Regions from separate parts of the Bacillus daqingensis genome, predicted to be linked through region 1. Evidence: a T-box and tRNA genes for the amino acid it is inferred to sense, from the RefSeq annotation. Region 1 holds a T-box; the other holds one or more tRNA genes.
The links. A T-box is a leader RNA that pairs with one kind of tRNA and senses whether it is charged. The one in region 1 lies ahead of ileS (isoleucine--tRNA ligase), so its partner is inferred to be a tRNA-Ile.
Positions count from the first base shown of each region.

Region 2: it encodes a tRNA-Ile, which carries the amino acid that the T-box ahead of ileS (isoleucine--tRNA ligase) is inferred to sense. The anticodon was not compared.

Region 1 covers NZ_JBHSGK010000003.1:306,360-321,677, forward strand. Annotated here, with positions in the region: gene mraY (phospho-N-acetylmuramoyl-pentapeptide-transferase) at 1-333, shown strand, start outside; gene murD (UDP-N-acetylmuramoyl-L-alanine--D-glutamate ligase) at 333-1,709, shown strand; gene murG (undecaprenyldiphospho-muramoylpentapeptide beta-N-acetylglucosaminyltransferase) at 1,706-2,794, shown strand; gene ACFO4L_RS02840 (cell division protein FtsQ/DivIB) at 2,817-3,701, shown strand; gene ACFO4L_RS02845 (DUF881 domain-containing protein) at 3,688-4,341, shown strand; gene ACFO4L_RS02850 (DUF881 domain-containing protein) at 4,338-5,006, shown strand; gene ACFO4L_RS02855 (DUF1290 domain-containing protein) at 5,003-5,341, shown strand; gene ftsA (cell division protein FtsA) at 5,454-6,755, shown strand; gene ftsZ (cell division protein FtsZ) at 6,803-7,936, shown strand; gene ACFO4L_RS02870 (YggS family pyridoxal phosphate-dependent enzyme) at 8,096-8,776, shown strand; gene ACFO4L_RS02875 (cell division protein SepF) at 8,801-9,232, shown strand; gene ACFO4L_RS02880 (YggT family protein) at 9,250-9,513, shown strand; gene ACFO4L_RS02885 (YlmH family RNA-binding protein) at 9,522-10,304, shown strand; gene ACFO4L_RS02890 (DivIVA domain-containing protein) at 10,373-10,876, shown strand; T-box leader at 10,915-11,142, shown strand; gene ileS (isoleucine--tRNA ligase) at 11,201-13,969, shown strand; gene lspA (signal peptidase II) at 14,038-14,505, shown strand; gene ACFO4L_RS02905 (RluA family pseudouridine synthase) at 14,502-15,318, shown strand, end outside.
Region 2 covers NZ_JBHSGK010000021.1:132,583-147,900, reverse strand. Annotated here, with positions in the region: gene ispG (flavodoxin-dependent (E)-4-hydroxy-3-methylbut-2-enyl-diphosphate synthase) at 1-748, opposite strand, end outside; gene ACFO4L_RS16275 (DUF1002 domain-containing protein) at 1,006-1,905, shown strand; gene ACFO4L_RS16270 (NfeD family protein) at 2,266-2,934, shown strand; gene ACFO4L_RS16265 (helix-turn-helix domain-containing protein) at 3,074-3,295, opposite strand; gene ACFO4L_RS16260 (helix-turn-helix domain-containing protein) at 3,427-3,762, opposite strand; gene ACFO4L_RS16255 (DUF1189 domain-containing protein) at 3,892-4,668, opposite strand; gene ACFO4L_RS16250 (Na/Pi cotransporter family protein) at 5,200-6,840, shown strand; tRNA gene ACFO4L_RS16245 (tRNA-Met) at 6,970-7,046, shown strand; tRNA gene ACFO4L_RS16240 (tRNA-Ile) at 7,062-7,138, shown strand; tRNA gene ACFO4L_RS16235 (tRNA-Ser) at 7,148-7,240, shown strand; gene ACFO4L_RS16230 (iron-sulfur cluster biosynthesis family protein) at 7,538-7,759, shown strand; gene ACFO4L_RS16225 (superoxide dismutase) at 7,875-8,483, shown strand; RNA gene ssrS (6S RNA) at 8,674-8,859, shown strand; gene ACFO4L_RS16215 (peptidoglycan D,D-transpeptidase FtsI family protein) at 8,951-11,005, shown strand; gene ACFO4L_RS16210 (hypothetical protein) at 11,222-11,515, shown strand; gene ACFO4L_RS16205 (hypothetical protein) at 11,548-12,039, shown strand; gene rpmG (50S ribosomal protein L33) at 12,150-12,299, shown strand; gene ACFO4L_RS16195 (5-formyltetrahydrofolate cyclo-ligase) at 12,399-12,944, shown strand; gene ACFO4L_RS16190 (DUF92 domain-containing protein) at 12,941-13,705, shown strand; gene ACFO4L_RS16185 (L-lactate dehydrogenase) at 13,801-14,760, shown strand; gene ACFO4L_RS16180 (rhomboid family intramembrane serine protease) at 14,866-15,318, shown strand, end outside.

The DNA.
Region 1 (15,318 bases):
CTTTTAGGTTTTCTTGTTTTTAATGCACATCCTGCTAAAGTATTCATGGGCGATACCGGTTCGCTGGCGATCGGTGGAGCGCTTGCCATGACGGCAGTGCTGACAAAAACGGAGCTGCTGTTGATTATAATCGGCGGTGTATTCGTAATCGAAACTCTGTCCGTTATCTTGCAGGTGGCTTCCTTTAAATTAAGAAAGAAACGAATATTCAAGATGAGCCCGATCCACCACCATTTCGAACTTTCCGGCTGGAGTGAGTGGCGGGTGGTCGCGACATTCTGGACCATCGGTGTGCTATGTGCAGCTGCCGGTATTATGCTGGAGGTATTATAATGTTTTCAAAAAACGATTGGAAAAACCGGCGCGTTCTCATTTTAGGACTTGCACGGAGCGGGACAGAAGCAGCCTATCTGCTTCACCAGCTCGGTGCTGATGTAACTGTTAATGACAGCCTGGCATTTGATGAAAATGAACTTGCGCAAGAACTTCAGTCGCTGGGAATACGGACGGTCTGCGGAAGTCATCCTCCGGAGCTGATTGAAGAAAAGCCGGAAGTACTCGTGAAAAACCCGGGTATCCGGTACGATCATGAACTCGTTCAAAAAGCGGTGGAAGCAGGCATACCGATTATTACAGAGGTAGAGGCTGCTTACGATGCCGCTCCCTGTGACATGATTGGAATCACGGGATCTAACGGTAAAACAACTACGACCACCTATATTCACGAAATGCTGAAGGGCAGCAGCCGTCAGCCGCTGCTCGCTGGAAACATTGGAGAGACCGCATCAAAAGTTGTTCGGCAGGCATCAAGCGATCATGTGATGGTAACGGAACTTTCCAGCTTTCAGCTGATGGGTACAGTTAATTTTCGTCCAAATGTGGCGGTGCTATTAAATATTGCCGATGCTCATTTGGACTATCACGGTTCGAAAGAGGCTTACATAGAAGCGAAAGCAATGCTTTTCCGTAACCAGACAGAATCAGATACGCTCGTCTACAATGCGGATGACCCGATTGTCTGCAGCATGGTCGAATCAGCACCTTCCATAAAAATTCCATTTTCAACAAAAAAAAAGCTGGCAGACGGTGCTTGTCTATTTGATGGCTGGCTCTGGCTCCACGGAGAGAAATTAGTGCGCGAAACAGACTTTTCACTGCCGGGAAGCTATAACATCGCTAACGGTCTTGCTGCAGCCGCAGCTGCAGCTGCAGCTGGAGCTGAACTGGAACAAATTAAATCTGTTCTTCGCCAGTTCGGCGGCGTCGAGCATCGTTTGCAGCATGTCATGGTCTGGAAAGAAAGAACCTTTTTTAATAACTCCAAGGCGACCAATGTTCCTGCAGCAGTCACCTCGCTTCAGGCGTTTACACAGCCAGTTATCCTTATTGCTGGAGGACTCGACCGCGGGCTTTCTTTTGATGGACTGATTCCGGAAATGTCGAACGTTCATGGCCTGATTTCATATGGAGAAACAGCATGCAAACTGCTTGAAGCAGGAGAATCAGCCGGCGTACCAGAGCGGCATCAGACTGAAACGCTCGAAAAAGCAGTAGAGCTAGCGATTGATGTGTCTCGTGAAGGGGATGTGATCCTGCTTTCACCCGCTTGCGCCTCCTGGGACCAGTTTTCTACCTTCGAAGAACGAGGGAGAACATTTATCCACGCAGTTGAGCAGGCAACTGGGAAGAAAGCGGGGAATCATACATGAGAATCGCAGTATCAGGCGGAGGGACGGGCGGTCATATTTATCCGGCTCTGGCGCTTATTCGCCACTTGCAGCAAAAAGAAGAGACCGATGTGTTGTACATCGGAACTGAGCGGGGGCTCGAATCAACGCTGGTTCCAGATGCAGACATTTTATTTAAGAGTGTGCATATTACAGGGTTCAAGCGCAGCCTATCAGTTGAAAACGTTAAAACCGTCTTTCGTTTTGTTAAAGCAGTCCATCAATCAAAGGCCTATTTAAAAGAATTTAAGCCGGATGTTGTTGTCGGCACTGGGGGCTATGTTTGCGGGCCGGTCGTTTATGCTGCAGCAAAGCTTGGAATTCCGACACTTATTCACGAACAGAACAGCGTGCCAGGCATCACGAATAAATTTCTCGCCAGATACGCCGACCGGGTCGCAGTATGCTTTGATGAAGCTGTAACGAGGTTCCCGGAGAAAAAAGTGGTCTATACAGGAAATCCACGTGCATCAGAAGCAGTAGAGGCAGAGGATACGCCTGCGATTCTGAAGGAATATGGACTTAATCCGGATCAGCCTGTTTTCGTCATAGCCGGTGGAAGCCGAGGCGCGGCTCCAATTAATAAGGCAGTATTACAAGCATACAGCGAGCTGGCTGAAAAAGAGTACCAGGTTCTCTATGTAACGGGGAGCGTTCATTATGATGCTATCCAGCAAGAGCTCCCTGAAAAGAAAGCCGACTCTATTATTACCGTCCCGTACGTTGAAAACATGCCGGCTCTGTTAAGACAGGTCCGTGGAGCTGTGGGGCGTGCCGGAGCGACTTCTATAGCAGAATTGACAGCGCTAGGTGTACCTGCAGTGTATATACCAAGTCCGTATGTAACAGAAAATCACCAATTTCATAATGCGGATGCTTACGTAAAAAAGGGTGCTGCCTTGATGATCGAAGAGAAAAATCTGACTGCAGAAACCCTTGTCGCGGCACTGGATTCTTTATTTGATCCGGAAACAGCAGCAGCCATGAGTCAAAAAGCGAGGGAAGTTGGCATGCCGCAGGCAGCAGCTTTACTCTCGGAAGAGCTGCACGCGTTAAAACGCTCATAAATAAAGGAAGAGGAGGGGGAAAATGAGCAGGGACAGAGTGGTCGACCTTGAGCATAAACTGCCAAAGCTTCAAGCTGACAGAAAGAGACGGGCACGCAAACGCTTCCTGCTCTATCTTTCCGTTTTGCTGCTGTTGATTGGTACTGCAGTTTACCTTCAAAGCAGTCTGAGCGATGTACGTTCAATCCATGTAGAAGGTGCAGCGTTTACAGGGGCCGAGGAAATAGAAGCTGTATCAGGTATTGAACGAGGTATGAAGATGTGGGGACTTGATCTTGATGAGCATACGGCTTCTATTCTCTCTCACGAAACGATAGAAGATGCATCGATTCGCAGGACGTGGCCATCAACGGTGCGGATCGAAGTAGAAGAGTACAGGACTGCAGCATATGCATCAGCAGGAAGCTCTTATAATCCGGTTTTAAGCAACGGTAACATTGTAGACATGGAACGTCCTCCAGGGGATGCTCCTGTCCTGCATGGTTTTGAAGAGGGAGAAATGCTGACTAAACTGGCTCAAGAAATAAACCGCATGAGTACTTCCGTCCAGTATGCCATTTCCGACATCATTCACGATCCGGTGGAAAATGACCCGGAGAGGCTGACTCTTTATATGAATGACGGGAATGTCGTCAGCACAACGGTTTCATCGTTTGCCGACCGTATGGAGCCTTACGCAGCAGTTGCAGGTCAGCTCGACAGCAGTGAAGAGGGTATCATTCATATGCGTATCAACCCATACTTTGAATCATTTGCCGAAATTGATGAAGAAGAAGAGCCCATGGAAGGAGAAGAATCCGGCGGCGGTATCGTTGATGACGTTCCTCCGGAGGAATCCGCCGATGAGCCGGCAGAAGAGGATACAGCGGGAGACGGGGAGGCAGCGGACGCGGATGAAGTGGATTAGTGCTGCGGCTGTCTTTTTTGTCAGTCTGCTGGCGGGACTGGCCATTAGCAGCTCGATAGAGTCAGAGGAAGGATTTGTTAGTGATGAAGCAGAAGCTGCAGCACTTCAGATAGAAAATGAATTGCTGGAGGAGCAAGTTGAAGGACTTCAGCGTTCTTTAAGGGAGCAGGAAGAAATGTCAGCTGCGCAGGATGCGTCAACCGTAACCGAAGAGCAGCTTATGCGGCTTCGAATGCTTGCCGGAGACGTAGCTGTAAAAGGCGAAGGTCTGCGTGTAGAACTTGATGATACAACTACAGACAGCGATAACCCTTCAGCTTTTCTTGTTCATGAGCAGCACGTCCAAAGGGCGGTAGACGAGTTGTTAACCGCAGGAGCAGAAGCGGTCGCTGTCAATGGAGTCAGGCTCAGTCAGTCCTCTTACATCAAATGCATCGGTCCAGTGATCGAAGTGGACGGGATCCGTTCAACAGCTCCGTTTGTCGTTGAAGCAATCGGAGACAGCAGCGTTCTGGAAGCGTCCATGGAATTGCGTGGCGGTGCAGTTTATGAGCTGTTAGCGGATAATGTTCAGGTACGGATGGAAACGTTGAATGAAATCATTATTCCTGAAGTACGCACTGGAGGCGAGGCCGGATGAAGCATGTGCTTATTGGGACGGCGGTTTTCTTGTTTACAGCGGTATGCAGCCATGCCTTAGGCAGCTCACTCACTTCTTCTCCAGCTTATGAAGATGAAGGCAGCTTGCAGCAGCTGCTCTTGTATGAAGCTGAAAGGCAGGAAGAACTGCTCGCAGAAGCTGCGATGCTCGAGCGAAGGCTTGCACTTCTGGATGAACCAGACAGCACGCCCGCAGCTGATTCTGCAGTAAAGCGACTGGAAGCAGCGGCCTCGCTGACCGAGATCTCAGGAGACGGAATCGTTCTTACAGTATTTGATCCGAATGATGAGGGGATCCACTTGCCGCCGGATTTGCTGAGGCTCTTATTGAACGACAGCTTCCAAGCTGGAGCTGAAGCTGCGTCGGTCGGCCAAGAACGTATTACAGCCCGGACGTCGATCCGGGAAGTAAATGGCCGCACGCTGGTGGATGGGCACAGTGCTGGCTCGCTCCCGGTTGCTATTTCCCTCACTGCTCCCTCACCGGAGCTCGCAAAAGATCGAATCAATGCGTCAGAGGCAGCCATGCTGCTGAAGTCAGAAGGATTTGAGCTGACGCTTGAGCTCAAGCAAGTTGATGTACCGGGATTTGATGGTTCGTACAGGCTTCAGATGGCAGAGCCGGCCGAGGAGGAAGACGAGTGAAATTGGTTGTAACACTTGCCGTCGCAGTGTGTGCAGGGATAATAACTGGAGTGTTTTATCAAGGGGAACTGCCAGGTGGCTACGAATCTTATGCAGCGGTTTGGATTCTAACATTATTACTAAGCATAACCGGCGGAATGAAAGCGTTTGTCGAACGTGTGTTTTGTGAAAAAATGTTTTTTTACGGATTTGTAACGAATCTGATTTTAGGTACGATAATCGCTTTTCTAGGACACCAACTTAGTGTAGACTTGTACATAGTCGTTTCCATTGTATTAACATTACGAATATTTCGCGATGCCTCTGATATAAGGAAGCAACTTTTTAACCGTTGACTGTTTTTTTCTAGGACTTTACGGCAGGACTTTCAGCAGTGAGAACGAACTAGTTTATATAGAAACTGAATTAATCTTATTGAATGGATAACCGGGGGAGGTGCCTGATTGAATGAATTATGAGCATACATATGTAACGCTTGATATTGGTACATCGAATGTACGGGTGGTGATCGGCGAAGTGTCGAGCGGTGCCCTTAACATTATCGGAGTCGGCGAAGTTCCATCATCCGGTCTCCGTAAAGGAGCCATCGTGGACATTGATGAAACTGTCCGATCGATTAAAGAGGCAGTTGAAAAAGCTGAGCGTATGATAGGTATGGAAATTCGCAACGTGATCGTCGGTGTCACGGGCAATCACATCAAATTACAGCCTTGTCACGGAGTAGTGGCTGTTTCAAGTGAGCACCGTGAAATTGGTGATGAAGATGTAAAGCGTGTCATTGATGCCGCGCAGGTGATGTCCATCCCACCTGACCGGGAAATCATTGACGTAGTACCGAAGCAGTTTATCGTAGACGGACTCGATGAGATCAATGATCCGCGGGGAATGATCGGAGTCAGGTTGGAAATGGAAGGACTGATCGTGACGGGTTCTCGCACGGTGCTTCATAACCTGCTCCGATGTGTGGAAAAAGCAGGCCTCACAACAGCAGATATTGTGCTCGAGCCGCTTGCGGCTGGCGCCATTGCTCTTTCTAAAGATGAAAAAGGACTCGGAGTCGGCCTTATCGATCTTGGAGGAGGTTCCACGACGATTTCTGTATTCCAGCATGGTGCCCTTCAGGCAGTGAGGCAAATACCGGTAGGCGGTACGCACATTGCAAATGATATTTCCGTTGGACTTCGGACATCTACTGAAGAAGCTGAGGAAGTAAAGGTACAGTTCGGTCATGCTCTTATTGAAGAGGCTTCAGATGATGAGATGTTTGAAGTATCCGAAATCGGCAGCGACCAGCCGCAGGAATTTTCACAGTGGCAGCTGGCGAATGTGATTGAACCGCGGGCAGAAGAAATCTTTATGCTCGTGGAGCAGGAGCTTCGCCGAATGGGATACGATGATCTTCCGGGAGGATTTGTATTGACCGGAGGAAATGCCAAGATTCCAGGTATGCTTGACCTTGCCAGAGATATTTTTCAGCAGAACGTACGGATTTCGGTGCCGGATTACATCGGCGTCCGCGAACCTCAGTATACGAACGGCGTCGGTTTAATCACGTTTGCCCACAAGAACGCCCGGGTGCAGGGAAAAGATCTTGATGCAGGACTTGAAAGTTCACCAGTTGCAGCAGGCGTTCAGGACGAACCGAGACGTGAACGGGAAAGACCGCGTCCGCAGGCGAAAAAGCCGGCAAAGACAGGCCCAGGACTGAAAAAACGGGTCTCTAGCATGTTTAAATCGTTTTTAGAATAGGCTGACCCGGACAGGTTCCGGCATAATCGGATTGGAGGATCGCTACTATGTTAGAGTTTGAAATGGAAACAGAATCACTCGCAACGATAAAGGTAATTGGCGTCGGCGGAGGCGGCAGCAATGCTGTCAACCGTATGATTGAAAACGGACTTCAGGGTGTGGAGTTTATTGCCCTTAATACAGATGCACAGGCGCTTCAAATGTCACAAGCCAGCGAACGTCTTCAGCTTGGCGGCAAGCTGACACGAGGTCTTGGCGCAGGGGCGAACCCTGAAATTGGCAAAAAAGCTGCTGAGGAAAGCCGTGACCAGCTCGAAGAACATATGCAGGGTGCTGATATGGTGTTTATCACAGCCGGAATGGGCGGCGGCACGGGAACCGGTGCTGCTCCGGTTATCGCTGAAATTGCCAAGGATGCTGGTGCTTTAACAGTAGGCGTTGTCACACGTCCATTTACTTTCGAAGGCCGGAAGCGGATGACGCAGGCAGCAGCCGGAATCGAAGCATTGAAAGAAAAAGTCGATACGCTGATCGTCATTCCAAATGATCGACTGCTTGAAATAGTCGATAAAAACACTCCGATGCTGGAAGCGTTCCGTGAGGCCGATAATGTTCTGCGTCAAGGTGTTCAGGGCATTTCAGATCTCATCGCTGTTCCGGGTCTGATCAACCTTGACTTTGCCGATGTAAAAACCATTATGAGCGAAAAAGGCTCTGCACTGATGGGAATTGGTGTTGCCACAGGAGAAAGCCGTGCAGCGGAAGCTGCCAAAAAAGCTATTTCCTCTCCGCTTCTTGAAACGAGCGTAGATGGTGCACAAGGCGTACTCATGAACATTACAGGCGGAGCGAATCTCAGCCTGTTTGAAGTACATGAAGCAGCAGAAATTGTTTCATCCGCATCGGATGAAGAAGTCAACATGATTTTCGGTTCGGTCATCAACGAAAACCTGAAAGACGAGATTGTCGTGACAGTAATCGCTACGGGATTTGATGAAAAAATCCAGCAGCGCACCCAAGTGAAGGCGGGACGTACATCACGACCACAGCAGGCGCAAGCCGGCAAGGAAGTTCCAAAACAGGAGCCGCAGCCGCAGGCAGAGCACCATGAGCCTGAACAGGAGCAGCAGGAAGAGGCTCTTGATATCCCTGCTTTTCTGCGTAACAGAAGGAAGCGCTGATCTGTCCAGCTGCTCATGAGCCCGGGAGAAGCTCTCCCCGGGCTCATTTTCTGTAACTGCTGAGCTTCAACGGGCCTTTCATTAGGAAGAAAAGATTGCCTGTTACCCTTATTTTCTTTATGATTATAGGTACAAGAGTCAAGTGGGAGGTCGACAGCAGTGTCCGTTTCAGAACAGTTAGCAGTTGTGAACGAGAAGATTCGAGCTTCTTGTCAAAAAAGCGGAAGAGATGAGAAAGATGTGACCATCATAGCAGTTACCAAGTACGTGTCGATTGAACGGGCACGAGAGGCGGTAGCAGCAGGCATAACAGATTTTGGAGAGAATCGTCTTGAAGGTGCAATGGAAAAGTATGAAGCTCTTGGCGATCACGTCAACTGGCACTTTATTGGCAGCCTTCAGTCGCGCAAGGTAAAAGATCTGCTTCATGCATATCGCATTATCCATTCACTGGACCGGAAGTCACTCGCAAAAGAAATACAAAAGCGCTCAGAAGATGGAATGACTACTGATTGTTTCATTCAGCTTAATGTAAGCGGAGAAGAATCCAAAGCAGGTATTCGAGCAGATGAGCTGCCAGGCTTTTTGGATATGCTTCAACATTATCCAGCCGTAAGAGTGATTGGTTTAATGACAATGGCCCCTTACACAGACGATCCGGAAGAAGTCAGACCTTACTTTCAAAAGCTTCGAGAGCTGCGCGATGAAACAGCAGCGAAAAAGCTGCCCCATGCTCCTTGCACGGAGCTGTCGATGGGCATGTCGAATGACTATCATATTGCAGTCGAAGAGGGAGCAACGTATATCAGGCTCGGTTCATCTCTCGTAGGGTCTCAATAATCTTCTGATCGAAAGGAGACAGCCATGACGTTTAAAAATAAACTTAAGCGGTTTTTCGACATGGAAGATGAGTACGAAGAAAAGGAAATTGTTGTCGAAGAAGAACCGGAAGAGTACCAGCCGCCTGCCAGAATTAAAAAATCGAAGAAGCAGGAGCGTCAGAACGTGGTCAGCCTCAGCTCCGTGACTTCACAGCAAGGATCAAAAGTGATGCTGCTTGAGCCGCACTCGTATGATGAAGTGCAGGATATTGCTGATGAATTAAAGAACAGGAAAGCAGTGGTCATCAACCTGCAGCGCCTTCCCCGTGATCAGGCAAGGCGGATCGTCGATTTTTTAAGCGGAACAGTTTATGCTATTGGCGGGGATATTCAAAAGCTGGGTGAACAAATTTTCCTTTGCACCCCTGATAACGTTGATGTCAGCGGCAGCATTTCTGAAATGCTTCACGAATAACAAGGAGAGTGGCACAAATGGCACTGCTCGGAGATATTGTCGTACAAGTGTTAAACTTGTACTGGATCGTCTGCATTATTTATATTTTCATGTCCTGGTTCCCCAATGCCCGTGAATCTGCGTTTGGACAGGCCATCGGCCGTATTGTAGAGCCCTTCTTTGCACCATTCCGGCAAATGATCCCTCCGATTGGCATGTTAGACATTTCCCCGATCGTTGCGCTGATCGGTCTGCGTTTTGCCATTCGGGGAGTAGAATTTCTGTTTGGATTGGTCGGGTGAAGAAGTAGATGAGTCTGTATGAACATTTCCGGAAAGATGAGCATCCGTTTATCGACCAGGTTACGGATTGGCTAGAGACTGTTGAAAATGAGTATCGAACTAAGCTGACAGATTTTCTCGATCCTCGTCAACAGTTTATCGTGACAAGTTTGACCGGTCAGGGAAGCGCTGTGCGCTGTGCTTTTTTCGGCGGAGCTGATAAGGCCGAACGCCGCAGGGCGCTCCTATATCCGGATTACATAGAACCTGAAAAATCGCTGTTTGAACTAGCTGCTTTTGAACTTGATTTCCCATCAAAATTTGTTCGCATGACCCATCCGCAAGTACTGGGTGCTTTACTCTCGCTCGGTTTGAAACGGGGGAAGTTCGGAGATATTATGATTAGCAGCAACGCGGTTCAGTTTGTTACGTGTGCAGATACGGCTGATTATGTCGAGCAGCATTTTCGTGAAGCAGGTCGTGCTCCGGTGCTGCCAAAACGAATTGAGCTGTCAGAGCTCAAGCTGCCCGATGAAGAAACGACGGATGTACAGGTAACTGTCTCCTCTCTCAGGCTGGACACGGTGACATCAGAGCTTTACAGGCTTTCACGTGCCAAAACAAAGCCATTGATTCAGCAGGAAAAAGTGAAGGTGAACTGGAAGATCACGGACGATCCTTCGTTTCGGATCGAAGAAGGCGATATGATTTCGGTCAGAGGAATGGGGCGTTGTAAAATAGTAGCGCTTGGCGGTACGACAAGAAAAGGAAATACAGTGCTCAAGGCTGAAAAAATCGGTTCTTCGAGCTGAGAAGGAAATTTGCTTCGCATGTCGAATTCATGCATATACAAACATTTTATGTGGAGGTGCCTTACATAATGCCATTAACACCGCTTGATATTCATAATAAAGAGTTCACGAGAGGGTTCAGAGGCTATGATGAAGATGAAGTCAATGAATTCCTTGACCAGGTCATAAAAGATTATGAAACGGTGACGCGAGAGAAAAAAGAACTCTTTGACAGGGTGAATGAGCTGGAGCAAAAGCTGAGTCATTTCTCTAACATTGAAACGACATTAAATAAGTCTATTCTTGTTGCGCAGGAAACTGCAGAGGAAGTAAAGCGAAATGCAGACAAAGAATCTAAACTTATCATTAAAGAATCGGAGAAAAATGCAGACCGCATTGTAAACGAGGCTCTTTCCAAATCTCGTAAAATTGCTTTGGAGATTGAAGAGTTGAAAAAGCAGGCAGCAGTTTACCGCACCAGATTCAAGATGCTCCTCGAAGCACAGCTGGAAATGCTGCAGACAGATGATTGGGAAGAAATCATCGATTCTCATGATGAAGCGCACTACGAGCCGCAGGAAGAGCGTTCTTGACGAAGAAAGAAACGTCGCTTATACTGATAGTTACTTTCATATAGGCTTAGACAGGGACGAGTAGCTTTTAGACTCTGCTGACCAGCGAATCGGGGACGGTGAAAGCCCGAGAGCAGGCTGAATGTGAAGATCACCCTCGAGCCGCAACCTGAACCTGCTTTCAGCAGCATTAGGGAAGCCGGGTCATGACCGTTACCTCATGCCTTAGAGAGCAGTTTGATAACTGCAGCTGGGTGGTACCGCGGGTTTTACGCCTCGTCCCTGTTTTCAGGGACGGGGCTTTTGTTTTTATCATGCAATTTACTTTTTCAGGAGGAATGAAACATGGATTATAAACAGACGCTGCTCATGCCGAAAACGGATTTTCCAATGAAGGGGAACCTTCCAAATAAAGAGCCGGCTATGCAGCAGGACTGGCAGGAAAAAGACATGTACGATAAAGTTCAGGAGCGTACGAAGGGGCGTCCACTATTTGTACTGCATGACGGACCTCCTTACGCCAACGGAGATATTCACATGGGTCACGCGCTTAACAAGATCCTGAAGGACTTTATTGTGCGGTCTCGTTCCATGATGGGATGGCATGCGCCTTATGTACCCGGCTGGGATACGCACGGTCTGCCAATTGAGACGGCACTTACAAAAAAGGGGAAAGTCGACCGAAAAAAGCTGAGCATTGCGGAGTTTCGTCAAAAGTGTGAAGAATATGCGCTCGGTCAAATCGACAGCCAGCGTGAGCAGTTTAAACGCCTGGGTGTACGCGGCGACTGGGAGAACCCGTACGTCACGCTCACACATGATTATGAAGCACAGCAAATTAAAGTGTTTGGTGACATGGCTAAAAAAGGATATATTTATAAAGGAAAGAAACCAGTTTACTGGTCGCCCTCTTCTGAATCCGCATTGGCAGAGGCGGAAATCGAGTACCACGATAAGCGTTCCCCTTCCATTTATGTGACGTTCGATGTTACGGAAGGGAAAGGAATTCTGCTGGGAGATGAGAAATTCGTTATCTGGACAACTACTCCTTGGACCATTCCTGCAAACCTTGCGATTGCGCTGCATCCTGAGCTGGAATATGCTGTCGTAAAGGAAAAGGGAGAAAAATATGTAGTAGCTCTTGGACTTTTAGATGAATTGAAGCAAGTGTTTGAATGGGAAGAGGCAGACATTGTTAAAACGTTCCGTGGTCAGGAACTTGAAGGCGTCCGCACGAAACATCCGCTTTATGACAGAGAATCTCTTGTTATTTTAGGAGACCACGTCACTCTTGATGCTGGTACTGGATGTGTACACACAGCACCGGGACATGGGGAAGATGACTATATCGTCGGTCAGCGCTATGACCTGGACGTTCTTTGCCCAGTTGATGATAAGGGTGTATTTACAGATGAAGCACCGATGTTCGAAGGACTTTTTTATGATACTGCCAACAAGCCGATCACGGAAAAACTTGATGAAGCTGGCCACTTGCTGAAGCTGACCTTCTTTACGCATTCCTATCCGCATGACTGGCGTACAAAAAAACCGGTAATCTTTCGGGCAACTGCACAATGGTTTGCTTCAATTAAAGATTTTCGGGAAGAACTGCTGCAAGAAATAAAAGAAGTAAACTGGCTGCCTGAGTGGGGGGAAACCCGCCTCTATAATATGGTTCGAGACAGAGGAGACTGGTGCATTTCCCGCCAGCGCGCTTGGGGCGTGCCAATTCCTATTTTTTACGGCGAGAATAACGAGCCGATCATCACGGACGAAACGATTGATCACGTTTCGAATTTATTTCGGGAGCACGGATCAAACATCTGGTTCGAATGGGATGCAGGTGAACTGCTGCCGGAAGGGTTTACTTCCGAGCATAGTCCGAATGGAACATTTACGAAAGAAACAGATATTATGGATGTCTGGTTCGACTCTGGCTCTTCGCACCAGGCGGTTCTTGAGGAGCGAGAAGATCTCGCCCGTCCGGCAGATGTTTATCTGGAGGGATCTGATCAGTACAGAGGCTGGTTCAACTCCTCCCTTTCAACATCTGTAGCCGTTACCGGCAAGGCCCCGTTCAAGTCCGTCATCAGCCACGGCTTCACGCTGGACGGCAAAGGCAAAAAAATGAGTAAGTCACTCGGCAACGTTATTGTACCTGATAAAGTCATGAAGCAGCTCGGCGCTGACATTCTGCGATTGTGGGTGGCATCTGTAGACTATCAGGCAGACGTGCGAGTATCAGATGATATTTTAAAGCAGGTGGCAGAAGCTTACCGCAAAATTCGGAACACGTTCCGCTTTCTGCTTGGCAATCTGCATGATTTTAACCCTGAGCATCACTCTCGTGCTTTTCACGACTTATCTGGAGTCAATCAATTCATGACGGTAAAGCTGCACGATCTCATCAAAGATGTGAAAACAGCTTATGAAACCTATCAGTTTTCAACGGTTTTTAACAAGGTACACAATTTCTGTACGATTGAACTAAGCTCGTTCTTTATGGATATTTCCAAGCATTCGCTTTACCTGGAACACGCTGACCATGAAGAACGGCGGGGGATCCAGACAGTGATGCATGAAACGCTCACGTCGTTAGTGAAGCTGATGAGTCCGATTCTGTCACACACTTCTGAAGAAGTCTGGGCGCATATTCCCGGCAGCAAATCAGAAGCAGTACAGCTGACAGACATGCCTGAGCCGGCTGCATTCCCTGGAACGGAAACGCTCGTATCCGAGTGGGATCGATTCATGGACCTGCGGGACGACGTGCTGAAAGCGTTGGAGCTTGCAAAAAATGAAAAAGGCATAAAGCGAAGCCTTCATGCGGCAGTAACCGTATATGCGGGGGAAAAAGATAAGCTCATGCTTGATAACACGGCTGATCTGCACCGTTTATTTATCACCTCCAAGGCTGTCGTAAAGCCGCTTTCCGAAGCACCTGAAGAAGCGTTTACAGGTGATGAAGCTAAGGTTCTTGTAGAAGAAGCAGAAGGGAATACGTGTGCACGCTGCTGGCACGTTCGCAGCGATATCGGCACACACGCCGATCATCCGGAACTATGCCCGGAGTGTGCGGAAACAGTGGAAACGTATTACGCAGATAAAGTCTAAACCCGGATACAGGGGGCCGTCAGTGTGAACTGCCGGTCCCTGTTCAGGGGAAAACGGAGGAAATGCGCTTGATTTATTACGTGATCGCAGCAGTTATTATCGGCGCTGACCAGCTGACGAAATGGCTTGTTATCGACCGAATGGAAATTGGACAGAGCATTGAGCTGATCGAAGGTTTTCTTTATTTAACCTCTCATCGGAATGCCGGCGCTGCTTTTGGTATTTTGCAAGGACAAATGTGGCTGTTTTACATCGCTACTGTCGTCGTGGTTGGAGTCATTATCTATATGATTCAGGCGAAGCTGGACGGCAGCCGCTGGTACGGAGTTGCGCTCGGTTTAATTCTCGGCGGTGCACTTGGAAACTTTATCGACCGGGTATATGCTGGAGCCGTTGTTGATTTTATCGATGTATACATCTTCACGTATAACTTCCCTATCTTTAATGTAGCAGATAGTGCACTTGTTACCGGTGTTATAATGGTGATACTGCATGTATTTATAGAAGAAAAACGTCAGGAGACGAATGCGACATGATTGAACATGAATTTCAGCCGGAAGAAACCGGCATTCGATTGGACAAATGGCTGAGCGATCATACCGATTGGACGAGAAGCGCTGTTCAGGACTGGGTGAAGTCTGGATACGTTAAGGTAAATGGCAGCCAGGAAAAAAGCAATTACAAGTTGAAAGCAGGAGATCTTATTCACGTGCAGGAGCCAGAACCGGAAGAGCTGGAGCTTGTTGCAGAGGATCTGCAGCTGGACGTCATCTACGAAGATCAGGATGTTATCGTCGTGAACAAACCTCGCGGAATGGTCGTTCACCCGGCTCCTGGACATCCGTCAGGTACGCTCGTAAACGGTCTGCTTCATCACTGTACTGACTTATCATCTATCAATGGTGTTGTCAGACCAGGTATTGTACATCGTATTGATAAAGATACATCCGGTCTGATTGTTGCTGCTAAAAACGACCGGGCACACCAGTCACTAGTCGAGCAGCTAAAAAATAAAACAACGAAAAGACGATACGAGGCTATTGTAGCCGGGATTGTTCCTCATGATAAAGGCACAATCGATGCTCCAATCGGGCGTGATCCGGAAGACCGTCAAAAGATGGCAGTTACCGACCGTCATTCCAGAGAAGCTGTGACTCACTTTCAGGTTATTCACCGCTACTCCAGGCATACGCATGTCAGCTGTGAGCTTGAAACGGGAAGAACGCATCAAATTCGCGTTCATATGAAGTATATCGAGTTCCCTATTGTCGGCGACCCAAAATACGGTCCAAGAAAAAAACACGACTTCCCAATCGAAGGTCAGGCGCTTCATGCAGCACTCCTTGGTT
Region 2 (15,318 bases), on a different contig from region 1:
TTTGTACTTTGATTTCTTCGACTGGATCTGCGGACAGAGAAATTCGCATCGTATTGCCGATTCCTTTATGAAGCAGCACACCGAGACCAGCCGAACTTTTAATCGTTCCTGCGAAAAGCGTACCGGACTCCGTAATACCTAAATGAAGCGGGTAATCAAATGCCTGTGCCGCTTTTTCATATGCTTCAATAGCAAGGTGAACGTCAGAAGCTTTCATGGAGACGATAATGTCGTGGAAATCGAGATCCTCAAGAATCTTGATATGGTGCAGCGCACTTTCGACCATTCCATCCGCTGTTGGATAACCGTATTTATCAAGAATCCGCTTCTCGAGTGAACCTGCGTTAACACCGATCCGGATAGGAATTCCTTTTTCTTTTGCGGCATTTACAACAGCTTCTACTTTCTCGCGCCGGCCAATGTTGCCTGGATTGATGCGGATTTTATCAGCTCCGCCTTCAATTGCCTTAAGCGCCATCTTATAGTCGAAGTGTATATCAACACATAGAGGGATGTTAATGCGCTTTTTAATTTCAGGAATCGCTTCTGCATCTTCCATATTCGGACAAGCAACCCGTACCAGCTGGCAGCCTGCTTCTTCCAGGCGCAGAATTTCCGCTACAGTAGCTTCTACATCGTGTGTTTTAGTCATCGTCATACTTTGCATAATAACTTCATCCCGTCCGCCGATCGTCAGCGGTCCTACTTTTACCGGGCGTGTATTTTTTCTATGGGTGATCTGCGTCATGTTAAACATCGCTCCTTCTTCAATATCGAACGAATAAACGTCTGATTCACACTACATTGTAACAACGCCCCAGAGAAACTACAAGCGTTCCCGTCCCGGGCTCTGTAAAGATTTTATAAAGACGCGTATTCTTAAAGTTTCGTTAAGAAAGAATAAAGGTAACCTTGCACATGTAAAAGGAGAGTGTGAAACTTTCTTCAAGAAGCAGCGTCTACTAAAGTGGAACGTGAAGAACGAAAAGAAATGAGGGGTCATAGATGAAGTATTTGTGGAAAACAGCAGCAGCAAGCTTTGCAATTTGGTTCGGATTGACATCCGTCGTATCCGCCGATGCCGTTACCGGTGCGGAAATCGTGACACTTGGGGAAGATCTGAATCCGCAGCAGCGCGAGGAACTGCTCCAGGAGATGAACGTGGAAGAAGGGAACGTTGATATCGTCACTGTGTCGAACGATGAAGAGCATCAGTACTTAGGAGATTATATTGACGCATCTGTGATTGGGACGAGAGCACTGTCCTCGTCGAAAATTACGATGGGCGAGCCCGGCTCAGGAATTGACGTGGAAACGAATCGAATAACGTGGGTATCTGAAGGGATGTACGCCAACGCATTAATCACAGCCGGTGTAGAAGATGCTGATATTTATGTAACAGCTCCATTCGATGTATCAGGTACTGGAGCCTTGACCGGATTAATTAAGGCGTATGAGGAATCAACAGATGAGGATATTCCTGAAGAACAGAAGCAGGCAGCGAATGAAGAACTTGTTAAAACAGCAGAGCTGGGTGAAGAATACGGGGTAGAGGACGCGACTGAGCTAATGGCCCGCATTAAAGAAGCGCTTGCTGAAGAGGATGTCGAATCAGAAGAGGATCTTCGTGCCCTGATTCAGCGTATTGCAGAGGAACTGGGAATGAACCTGACTGATGATGAGCTTGATGGCCTTGTATCCTTGTTTGACCGGATTCGCGGATTAAATATTGACTGGAATCAAGTGCGCACCCAAATTGACAGCATCCGCACTAATATAGGGGATTTCGTCGACAGTGATGAAGGGCAGTCTATAATTCAATCGATTCTCGATTTTTTCAACCGGCTGCTCGATACAGTGACAAGCTGGTTCCAATCCCGATCTGAAGAATCATCACAAGAATAAGAAGAGAAGACCGGACAGCGATCCGGTCTTTTTTTAGTAGCGATATTTGTTAATAAGCAGGCTTATTATCGTTTCACAGTCTGAAAGAAACGAGCGTTACTCTTTCCTTTTTATAAAAGCCGGCTCCATCGCGGATACTGGTTATTGCTGGTGTTTATCCAAGGCGACGAAACATGACCGCTCTTAAAGCGTTGTTCCTGTCACTGCTCAAACGTGATCTTCGAATATATCTGCTCAACCGTGCTAAAATGATAGCAGGAAAATGAAACTTTTTCAGCCAGTTACTCGTACGTGATAAGAGACATGCTAATCTGGTAGAATAGATTATGAAAGCGGAAACGCTTAAAGGAGTGACACAATATGGAATTTCTTGATATGGCGGTTATAGGGTTTTTCGTTGTTTTTCTTGCCACACTCTTTTTATTTGGTGAAGTGATGGTGAGAGCCCGGGGACTGTTTGCTGTCATTGGAATTGTAATCATGTCGCTTTACTTCACGTATCACCTCGATGGGACGGACGGCATGTGGGTGATTCTTCTCTATGCGGCAGGCCTTGCTCTCATTATTTTCGACGGAAAAGTAACGACCGATGGAACGATTGCCGGGGTCGGCGTACTGCTGATGGTTTTTGGACTGGCCCTCCCAGCTCCAGATTTAACGTATGGTATTCTCGTAGCAATGGCATTCTTATTTGCAGCACCAACATCATATTTGTTTACAAAAGTTTTTCCTGCCAGAAACATGTGGGACAAAATGATGTTAAAAGACAGTTTGTCCAGCGAGGATGGCTACAACTCCATGAATGATTCCTACAAAGAGCTCGTTGGAAAAGAAGGAACTGCTAAAACGCCGTTCAGACCTACTGGAACGGTTGAGATCGACAGTAAGTACTACAGTGCTACGTCTGACAATGTCTGGGTGAAAGAGGGGACACGGGTGAAGGTCCTTTCAGCAGATGGAACCCGCATCCTCATTACCCCTGTATCAGAGACTGGCGAGAAACAAGAGTCCACGTCAGAAAGCTCGTAACAAAACCGTTCTGCGCCATAGGTGCAGGACGGTTTTTTATGATCTTCCAACTGCTGCCCCGGTTCTTTGTAGCTTCATTTTTGACATATGAAAAAAAGGCCTCAGCATGTAAACTGAAACCTTCCCGGATGGAGACCGGTCAAGAGTGGTCGGCTTTCTGTTCATCCTCATCCATAATTTTATCGAGAGGAATATCTAAAACGACGAAAAGCCGTTTAACAATAGTAATAGAAGGATTTTTCTTTTGATTTCGCTCCAGATAACTCAAATATGATTTGGAGACGCCAGTCCTGCGTGACAGCTGGGAAAGAGTCCAGCCTTTACGCTTGCGCTCGTGCCGAATCAAGTCGCCAATGCTCATCGTAAACCCACCTTCCTGTGACGAATAAGTTCATTATATCGCACAATATTTAAGGCGTCCAGCGATTTGCTCAAAAATGTACGAAATAAAGAACGATCGTTCAAGAAAAAAGCTGCCGAGATAAGCGGCAGCTATTTTTGTTTCATTTTCCATTTGTTGTATTCCAGAAAATCACGAAATTCTTCCTTAGAAACGCCCGAATGCATCGCTTCTGCGATTAAGCTCTGCCACTCATCATCCAAAGCAGCAGTCTCTTCTGCGGTCGAATCTGCAGGGTCTTTTAAGAGGACGTTCATATCAATATCTAGGACAGCTGCAATCTTTTCCAAAAATTGAATGGAAGGATTGGTCTGAATATCCCGTTCGATCGCACTTAAATACGATTTTGCTACTCCTGCACGCTCCGCAAGTTCACTCATCGTAAATCCCCGGGCAGTGCGATGCTGTCTTACACGTGCTCCAATCACATCTGGTCACCTCCATTATTGCTCATCCTGTACTTTATAATATACCTCATTCATCCCGAACGGAAAACTAATAACCGTCGAAATAAGGAAAATAATTCGTTATAACGCATTTTTCGCTGAAGCCGGCGATTATTCAGGTGCTTTTTTAGGACTTGGAACGTATTTGAATACGTTATACAGCATGATGATGGCAATCGCCCAATAGACAATAAAGGAAATTGGGAATGGCAGCGGGAATCCAATCAATTCCAGCAGTGCCAGCAGCAAAGTCGGCAATGTCACGGTGTAGGCAGCCAGCACCCAGCAGTGACGATAGCGTAGTTGATCTGCTTTATTTCGTTTTAATAATAGAGCGACAGCAGATAATGCGAAAATTCCTATGAATTTTAAGGCGGTATTGAATAGATAAAAGCCTGCTAGCACAATAGATATGATCAGCAGTGAAACGTCATCAAGCGTGGTAAAGAACCCTTCAATTTCCTGCTTGGATAAATCCAGTCCGATTTCCTGGTATGTGAATCGGTCAGCTTGGCCTCCAGCAGAAAAAACCAACTCCCGTTCGAGCAAAGCGACAACGTTACCGTACTGATCAGCGTCTTCAGCTCCAAGTTCTCCTGTGGAGTCAAACACGAGTGTCATATCATTCTCATCATTGATGTACGGCTCATCTAAGTCAGACTGCAAGACACCGTTCTCAATATCAAAGTCCGGGATTTCATCTAAATAATCGTTTCCAGCTTGAAATAAGCTGCTGATTGTAATGGACAAACCGATAAAAGCCGGCAATGATGCAATAAGCATAAGCAAAAAGACGTAAAGAATGGTTCTTCCGATTTTAGCCATGCGAAATTTAGCGATCGTTTCCGGTGAATATGTACTTTTTATCAGCTGTTGGAATATATTCATGTTGCTGTCCCCCCTGCTTTTTTCCATGCTTATACATTTTACAATTCGTTGCGTGTAATTACAACAAACGTCCTTTAATGAAAACTCTACATAACCAGCATGAATGTAAGAGCGAACGTCATGATTGTAAATGAGCTCCGCGGCTGTGCTGAGGAATCTTCTCAGCTTGCACATGAACAGGCTTCTGCCGGTTTTACAAAGAAAAAAGCGGGATCGTCTCATTCCCGTTTTTTTCTATTAATCAAATCGAGGGCAGGGCGGACGTTTGAGGAAAGAACGCGTGCAAATTCTTCACGCCGCAAGGAAGGGATAATAACAGGATGTTTTCGCGGCAAACGAAGAAAAAAAGCCGCGGTCTGGTTTATCAACACCAGTTAATCGTCGAGAGACTTAAAAAACGCAGCATTAATGATATAGATGAGCTTGTTTATAAACTTAATAAAATCTTTACAAAACGTTAACGTATAATTAACAATTAGTGCGTAGCATGTAGAACGGTTCAGAATTGATTAATGACTGAAAATCAGGGGGATGTTGTTGTTGGAACTGGAACTGCGGGATTTACTGTTTATGTTTTTCGGGGGTCTGGCGATCTTCTTATTTGGAATTAAATATATGGGGGACGGTCTTCAGAAAGTTGCAGGCGATAAGCTCCGTGATATATTGGATAAGTTTACCAGCAATCCTGTTATGGGTGTGCTTGCCGGTATTATTGTTACCGTCCTGCTTCAAACGAGCACAGGCACGACGGTCTTGGCGATCGGGCTTGTTAACGCAGGATTTATGACGCTGAGGCAGTCAATAGGAGTCATTATGGGTGCCAATATCGGAACGACGATCACGGCATTTATCATCGGTCTTAACATATCGGAATACGCACTTCCGATAATTGCTGTTGGAACATTTTTAATATTTTTCTTTAAAAATAAAAAAGCGAACAATTTCGGCCAGGTATTTTTCGGATTCGGGGCTCTGTTTTACGGCTTGAATCTGATGGGGGATGGACTGCGGCCCCTTCGTGAACTCCAGGCTTTTGCTGATTTAACGGTCAGCATGAGTGATAATCCGTTCCTTGGCGTGCTGATCGGGACAATCTTTACCGTCAGTGTACAAAGCTCTTCAGCCGCTATTGGGCTGCTGCAGCAGCTGTTTGCCCAGGATGCAATGGATTTGAATGCCGCACTTCCAGTGTTGTTCGGTGATAATATCGGAACAACAATCACAGCAGTTCTTGCAGCACTCGGAGCTTCTATCGCTGCTAAGCGCGCCGCGCTCACACACGTTATTTTTAACGTCGTCGGCACGGTAATTGTTATGATTTTGCTCGTACCGTTTACAAATCTTGTTGCTTACCTTCAGGAGGCTCTGGTTTTAAACCCAGAGATGACAATTGCATTTGCGCACGGTATCTTTAACGTATCTAACGTACTGATTCAGCTGCCGTTTGTAGCGGTGCTTGCCCTGATTGTGACAAAGCTGATTCCAGGCAACGAAACGGTTATTGAATATAAAGCACAGCATTTGGACCCGAGCATTATTTCGCAGTCTTCTTCCATTGCACTCGGTCAGGCAAAAAAGGAGACATTGCGTATGAGTGAACTGTCTGCACAGGGGCTGCAAGAAGCTTCCTCATTTGTCATGACCAATCAAAAGCGGCATGCTGAGCTTACGTATCAGTTTGAAGATGCGATTAATAACCTTGACCGCAAGATTACGGACTATTTAACAAGAATCTCGACGAATTCACTGACGGCAGCCGACTCCAGATACCATTCCATGCTCATGGATACGGTCCGTGATATTGAACGTGTCGGGGATCATATGGAAAACCTGGTCGAGCTCAAAGAGTATCAGATTACGAATAAAGTAAAGCTATCCTCAGCTGCTATGGATGACTTGAAGGAAATGTTCGAATTAACGATTGATACGTTAAAAGAGTCCTTTGCGGCGCTGGAAAACGATGATATTCTCGTCGCAAGATCTGCTATTTTAAAAGAAGATCAAATTGATAAAATGGAGCGTCAGCTTCGCAAAAAACACATCATGCGTTTGAATGAAGGCCTTTGTGACGGTTCTGCAGGAATTGTATTCGTCGATATGATCAGTAACCTGGAACGGATCGGTGACCATGCAGTGAACATTGCAGAAGCAGTGGCAGAGGAAGAGAATTAATGGAAGAAAAAGAGCCGGTGCCGTCCCGAGGGACGGCGCTGCTTATTACTGGAACTTAAACGTTTTGTAAAAAATCGGTTGACGATATGATTTTTCTCATGCTAAGATATATCTTGTCTTTGTTCAAATGGCGGTGTAGCTCAGCTGGCTAGAGCGTACGGTTCATACCCGTGAGGTCGGGGGTTCGATCCCCTCCGCCGCTACCAATACATAGATTTGCTGGACCCTTAGCTCAGTTGGTTAGAGCTGACGGCTCATAACCGTCCGGTCGCAGGTTCGAGTCCTGCAGGGTCCACCATCATATTTCGGAGGAATACCCAAGTCTGGCTGAAGGGATCGGTCTTGAAAACCGACAGGGGTGTCAAAGCCCGCGGGGGTTCGAATCCCTCTTCCTCCTCCATACATAATGTTCAAGAGTCCGCCTGATGCGGGCTCTTTTTTTACGTTTATCTAGCTTAGAATGGCAGCATAAAGAATGGGTACTGCTGTTTTCTGGGGATTAAGGATAACGATGTGAGCGGTCTTTCTTGGCTCTTTTTCTATTATGGGCGTATACTGTTAGAAACGTAGGATAAACGGAGAGGAGACAGGTCATATGAAGCTCGTAATCAGACATGAAGCTGACAACCAGCTGCATCGGCAGATGAGTGATCAGCAGACGCTCTACATCTGGTATGACACGAAAGGAACAGGCTGAGTGGTAAATGGGGTAGTCAGGCTGGCTGCCGTAACAGACCTGCCGGAAAAGGCAGAAATGATTGAAACAAACACCGGTTTTCCTGCAGCGATTGAGAAAGGGCCGGATTGGCTTTACGAGAATGAGCTCATTTTAGATTACCGTCCTGAAAAAGAATGGTTCCAGCTGAAATCAGCAGCAGAAATGCTAAGCCCTTCCATAAAGCTTCAGAATTGGAATTAAAATGCGAGGTTTAACATTTGATGATGGGTGGAATATTTGATAATGTATGTGAGGCAGGTACAATTGATTCATCGTACCTGCGCCGATTTTATTAGAAAAACAGGAGGAGATAAGAATGGCTTTTACACTACCAGATCTACCTTATGCCCACAATGCGCTTGAACCGCATATTGATGAAGAAACAATGAAAATTCATCACGGCAAGCACCACAACACGTATGTTACCAAGCTGAACGATGCACTGGAAGGACACAGTGATCTTCAGAGCAAGAGCATTGAAGACCTTCTCACAGACCTGAACTCTCTTCCGGAAAGTGTTCGCGGCCCGGTACGCAACAATGGCGGCGGTCACTATAACCATACGCTATTCTGGAAGCTGATGTCTCCAGACGGCGGTGGAACTCCATCCGGTGATGTCGCTTCAGCAATCGATTCTGCATTCGGAAGCTTTGACAAGTTCAAAGAAGAGTTCAAAAATGCAGCCTTGACGCGCTTCGGCTCTGGCTGGGCGTGGTTAGTCGTAAACGGCGGCCAGCTTGAAATTACAAGCACACCAAACCAGGATACACCAATCAGCGAAGGCAAAACACCTCTGCTCGGTGTCGATGTTTGGGAGCATGCTTACTACTTGAAGTATCAGAACAAGCGTCCAGATTACGTGGAAGCATTCTTCAATGTTATTGATTGGAACGAAGTTGAAAAACGTTATCAGGAAGCCAAGTAATAGATGGAAGCCCGCCGCTTATTCGGCGGGTTTTTTTGTATAATAGGCTGGACTTCTGCCAAATAGAGCATGGTTGATGCAGGCGCTTCAAAGGAAAGCGAGGATACCTGCAATAACAACGTACATCCTTCCTGATCAAACCAGTATTGCGGCTGCTGGGCCGCTATTGTATAATAGAATTACATACTAAACATGCCTGCGGTGTTGGTGAACTTCCAGTTTAATTCGAACCGAACACCAATTCACATTGGGAGCCTTACATTGAAAAGCGGCCAGCATGCCCTGTCATCAGGGAAGCTGAATGCCTTTCTGCAGGCACCCACCTGCCTAGGGCGGGTTCGTGAAATCTTGAAGATAACCGCACATGCGGGCTGTCCTAATTGACTGCGGTGCTGAACCGGCAGTCTTTTTTAGAGCGTTTTTTTCCATCGCTGCCAGCGTACATTATGAGTGAATTGAGGGTTTATATGAGCGATAAATTAATTCATAAATCACATTTGTCTATTCGGCTGAACATTCTTTTCTTCGTCGTGTTTCTGTTGTTTTCGGTGCTTGTTCTCCGGCTCGGCGTGGTACAGATCGTGCAGGGGGAAGGGTTTCAGGAACAATTGGAAGGAGAGGTCAGCACCAGTGAAGCAGTAGAGGCACCCAGGGGCCTGATATATGACCGCTACGGTAACAAGCTGGTGGACAACGAACTCCAGTTAACTGTTACATATACGAACCGGAACCGTCCTCAAGAAGCACTGCTGGATACTGCCGAACGCTTGAACGAATTCATCACCATTGACACAGAAGGCGTAGAATCGAGATTCGACCGAGACCGCCGTGAATTTTGGGCGCTCCTGAACGAAGAAGCATTTCTTGAGAAGCTGTCTTTGGAAGAGCAAAGCGAAGCTGATCTGTCAGATGGTGAAGCACACCAGTATCGAATTGAATCCATTACAGAAGAAGAGCTTGCAACGTTCAGTGAAACGGATTATGAAGTATTTATGATCTGGAGAGAGCTGAACGCGGGGTATAACGATGTGCCGCATAAAGTATTGCGCGGGGTAGAGTATGAAGAAGCTGCCAGGATCATGGAACATATCGACCAGCTGGAAGGTGTAGACATTATTCGTGACTCCGTGCGACGCTATGTTTACGGTGACCAGCTGCGAAACGTATTTGGCTCTGTCGGCTCGATCGAACGGGATGATTTAAGCGCCTATCTCGCTCAGGGCTATGAACGAAACGAGGAAGTTGGAAACAGCTACTTAGAAGCACAGTATGAATCAGTGCTGCGCGGCCGTAAAGGTGAGCGTGAAAGTTATCTGGACGGAAGCGGCAGTGCAGTCCGGCAGCCTTCGGAAAATCCGGGGAGCCGCGGTCAGGATTTAAAGCTCACGGTTGATATGGAGCTCTACCAGCGCGTCAGCAGCGTCATTGATGATGTTTTGGACGATCGTGGCGGAGATTTTGTTGGTGACCCGGATGCGTATGTCGTCATGATGGAACCAGAGACTGGAGAAGTGCTGGCGATGGCAGGAGCTGGCGGTGGCTCTGCAGATTTGCGCACATTTAATGCCAGCTTCGAAGTCGGGTCAGCTATGAAGGGAGCTACGGTACTTGCAGGATATGATACAGGAGTGCTGCCTCCCGGGTCAGGCGTGTATGACCGTCCACTTAATCTGCCCGATTCTCCGACAATCAGCTCTGTAAACAATTTGGGCTATGTAGATGATCTGACAGCGCTTGAACGATCTTCCAACATTTATATGGTGGAAGTAGCGATGAGACTTGTTGATTACGTACCGGGAGTATCCGGTCGAAACTGGGGCAACTTTACGCGGGGCTATGACATTCTTCGTTCTTATTACCAACAGTTCGGGCTTGGTGTTGAAACCGGCATCGACCTGCCGGGTGAATCAGCGGGTATTAACGGGGGTAATCCGTTATTCCCTGGTAATATGCTGTACCTCTCTTTTGGCCAGTTTGATACGTATACACCTATGCAGCTCGCACAGTATGCGTCTGTTATTGCAAACGATGGAGTACGGGTAGCGCCAAGAGTGGTGAGTGAGATTTTGGAGCCGGATCCTCAAAGCGGAGGGCTTGGTACAATTGCCCATCAGTTTGAGCCAAAGATATTAAATACGATTAACGTCGATCAGGAGTACTTCGATCGAATTCAGACAGGCTTTTACAGGGTTGTAAACGGAACTCAGGGAACGGCAAGAGCCTACTTTCAGGACCTCGATGTCGAAGTTGCCGGCAAGACCGGTACGGCGCAAGTGCGCGTAGACGGACAAGATGCGAACAATCAGACTTTTGCCGGCTATGCACCGTATGACGATCCGGAGATTGCCTTCGCCGTCCTTGTGCCGGGTGCGGACTCAGACTCTGATGCTTCCGGTATCGCGAATACGATCGCTGAACAATCATTAGAAGCGTTTTATGAGCTTAAAGAAGAACGCAGCGGCCCGGCTCGACCAGAGGGCGGTTCGGAAGTAGACGAGCCGGACAATGATCCTGCAGATTAATTGAAAATGCCAGCATTCATGCAGGCTGTCACCAGATAACGGCGGCAGCCTGCATGTTCGTTGTTTGGCAGCGGGAGACGAGCGCTTCGCCAGAAATGCCTTCTAGTACTATTCTTGTTTGTACAGAATGAGTGGTGCATTTTAGAGCATTCTTCGCTATAATAGATAACGGTTTTGCACAACACCTACAATTAAATCGTAAAGGATGACCGATGTATGTGGATTTTGATTGGCGTTTTTTCTCTATCTGCGCTGTTTTTCGCGGTAGCATTTTTCAAAAAAGATCCTTACAAACAGCTGGATCGGCAGCTCGAGCAGCAGTCTATTCAAATGATGCAGGAAGTATACTTACTTAAAAAGAAAATTGAACAGCTTGAAGCGCGTCTTGATGGTCCTGATGTTTCCAGAGATGAGCTGCTTACTTTACAGGAAAAGGGTCATTCTCCAGAATCGATTTCGCATAAAACGGGAGTTTCTGTAAAGGATATCGAACGAATTCTTGCAGGATAAATGTACGCTTAAGGCAGAGAGGGTTTCTACTAATGACGAACGATTTCTATAAAGGTGCTGGCTTTATTACCTTTGCGGCTGGTATTTTTTTAGCGGTTAACATGTATTTGTCGACGGATTGGATATCTCCGTCAACAGAACAGGGAAATGACGAAACAGAAACGGAAGAATTAGCAGCTGAGCCTGCGCCAGACGAGGAGTTAACAGCTTCTATGGAAGCGGAGCTTGAACAGCTTCGTAACGAACTTGCCGAGGCAGAAGAAGCGAATGCCATGCTGCAGGAAGCTGATCACGAGCCCGGGGAAGAGCGAATCATCGCTTTCTTAACAGTAGAGTCAGGTATGACAACGAGTGACGTAACCGACTTTTTAGTCCAGACAGGGCTGGTCGAAGAGGAGAGCGAGTTCCGCGACCAATGGAGAGAGAGCGGCAGAGAAGAGCTGCTGCAGCAGGGAAGGTTTGAACTGAATAGCAGCATGGAGTACTTAGAAATGATTGAAACCTTTACCTCTTCCCCATCCTGAGCTTAAAATTTGTATAAAGGAAAATTCCTTTACGGATTCTCTTGATAAGTGAAAAGGAGTCTGCTATTATTTTATAGTATGAGTAAAAATGAGTTTGGAGGGGTATTAACATGCGTGTACAAGTGACTCTTGCCTGCACTGAGACAGGTGACCGTAACTATATTACCACAAAAAATAAGCGTACAAACCCGGACCGTATGGAACTGAAAAAGTACAGCCCGCGTCTTAAGCGCCACACGCTTCACCGTGAAACGAAGTAACGGCTGAAACGGACCCGGATTTTCCCGACAGGGAAATCCGGGTTTTTTTATGCGATAATCGTTCACATAGTTCTTTAGTGGAGGAAAGGTGTGAAGAATATGGATAAAGCTCAACTGAGACAAGAGATGAAGGCAGCGCGCCAGAAAATGCCGGCCGATTCTCGGATGGGATTCGACCGCCAGCTGCAACAGAGCCTTTTTCAGCATCCTTGCTGGATTGAGGCGAAGACTATCGGCCTCACTATTTCTGTCGGGACGGAGACGAATACAGCAGGAATTTTCAAGCGCGCGTGGCTGGAAGGAAAGCGTACGGCGGCGCCTGTAATCGAAAGGGGCGAGATGGTATTCCGCGGCTTTTCGAACAAAAGTGAACTGAAGAAAGCTTCTTTTGGCTTGCTTGAACCAGCCGCAGGCGAAGCGGTCTCAAAAGATATGCTGGATCTCTTGATCGTGCCGGGGCTTGCTTTTAATGACAGCGGATACAGGCTTGGCTATGGCGGGGGTTATTTTGATCGATATTTGATTGATTATAAAGGATGGACAGTTTCACTCGTTTATCCATTTCAGCTTGTAGAGTCGCTGCCTGTTGAATCGTTTGATGTACCGGTAGAAAAACTTCTCATCGCCGCGGAAGAAAAAACATGATGACGATCCTCGCAGCGTGTCTGGCTGCTGCAGGCGCATTTGCAGGCGGGCTGCTTACAGGAAGCGGTCTGGCTGCGTCTCTTGCCGTCGGTATTTCGGTGTCGCTGGTTGGCTGGAACGGTCTATTTTTGCTTGGTTTTTTCTTCGGGTCCTCCTACCTGCTGGAGCGGCTGTTTCGTCCTGCTGAAGAAGTGGAGGCCAAAGGGTCAAGGCGTGATGCCGCCCAAGTGGCTGCGAACGGAGGTGCGGCTGCTGTCGCAGGTCTCGTTTACAGTGTTTTTCCTGCTGCATTCATCATGGCCGCATTTGCAGCATCGTTAGCTGCTGCAACGTCCGATACGTGGGCGTCTGCAGCTGGTAAACGTACGGCGGGGACTGCAGTGCTTATCATTTCCCGTAAACGGGTAAAGGCTGGAGTATCCGGAGCAGTCACTGCGAAAGGTTCAAGCTGGGCTTTTGGAGGTGCTGTATTAACTGCGGCTGCAGCATATCTGCTGTTTGCAGATATAACCGCCCTGCACGCTTTAATCATTGCTGCAGCGGGGTTCACAGGCCAGCTGATTGACTCTGCAGTCGGCGAAAAACTGCAGCTTCTCTATACCTGCCCCGTCTGCGGTGAAGCAACTGAAAAAGAGCAGCACTGCGGGAAACCGACCTTTGTGATTAAAGGCATACGCGGTATAAATAATGACGCTGTGAACATGATTGCTACCTGCAGTGCCGCGTTTCTAGCCGGCTTTTGTGTCTTGTTGTTCACATAAGAAAAAGCAAATGCTATTTATCCGCTTCTCAAAACGACCAGCATCCGGTATAATTAATTGTGAAGAAATTCACAATACTGAAGGGGGTCATCGTCATGACAATTTCAAAAGGACCTTCCCGCGTCGTCGTGATCGGGACTGGATTTGTAGGTTCCAGCTATGCGTTTTCGTTAATTAACCAAAATATCACGGATGAGCTTGTACTGATCGATTTAAACAAAGAAAAAACAGAGGGAGACGTTATGGACCTGAACCACGGCGTTCCATTTGGCGCTCCTACAAAAGTGTGGGCAGGAACATATGCAGATTGCAAAGAGGCAGATATTGTTGTGATCACAGCTGGGGCAAATCAGCAGCCTGGCGAAACAAGGCTGGATTTGATAGAAAAAAATGCTGCTATATTTAAGTCGATTGTTGATAACGTGATGGGTGCTTCATTCGATGGCCTGTTTTTAATTGCAACTAACCCGGTAGACGTGCTTTCATACGCAGTTTGGAAATACTCCGGGCTGCCGATGGAACGCGTCATCGGATCTGGAACGATTCTCGATACTGCAAGATTCCGTTTCATGCTTAGCGAGTATTTTCAGCTCGATGTTCGTAATGTGCATGGCTACATCATGGGTGAGCATGGGGATACTGAACTTCCGGTATGGAGCCAGACGCGAATAGGCTCCGAACATATCGACCGGTACATGAGTAAGTATAAGCCGGAGGGAACGCAGGAGGATTTAGACACTATATTTATAAACGTCAGAGATGCGGCATATCACATTATTGAGCGCAAGGGGGCAACCCATTATGCAATTGCAATGGGCCTTGCTCGGTTGACTAAAACGATCTTAAGAAATGAGCATTCTATTTTAACAGTTTCCACGCTTCTGCAAGGGGAATATGGGCTGCATGATTTGTATATCGGAGTCCCTGCGGTCGTGAGCCGTAAGGGGATCGAACGGATCGTAGAGATTGATCTTTCAGAAACAGAGGAAAAACAGCTCAAACATTCTGCTGAAGTCCTGAAGCAGGCAATGAAGCCTGTATTTCATGTACAATAATAAATAGAAGGCGGATGTCCTGCTGCACCCCCATCCCGGACGGGTGGGGGTTCCATACGATGTTCGCACGATAGATAAAGAGTCAGGGTGAAGGGGGGGCTGAGCATGGATGCGCTGCAGGCAGAAATACAGTTTTGGGAGCTGGCTGATCACCTTTCCGGATCGGAAGGATTAAACATTGTGCATGTTAATGAAGACGGTCCGATTGTTTGGATGGAAGATGATAGAAAAAAGCCCGGCTCTGTGATTCGTTTGCAATTAAAAAGCTACGATTGGAGCAGGCAGCTTCGCAATGATATAAACCGGACCTATGAATCAGCGAAAACGGTTCGCAAACGATTGAAAATGCGTTCGGCGAACGTGATTAATGTGATCCTCGCTCCATTTACTCCCGTAGACAGCTATGAAGAAGATGTTTCAAAGCCGCTTCCGCTTACTGCAGGTGGTAAAAATCAGATGAGAACCATACTGATCCCTTCATCTGAGCTCGAAGAGAAGCTGTTTCCGTTAGCAGTTGAATGGAAGCTTGAGCATATGCCTGATTTCTCAGGAGCAGGA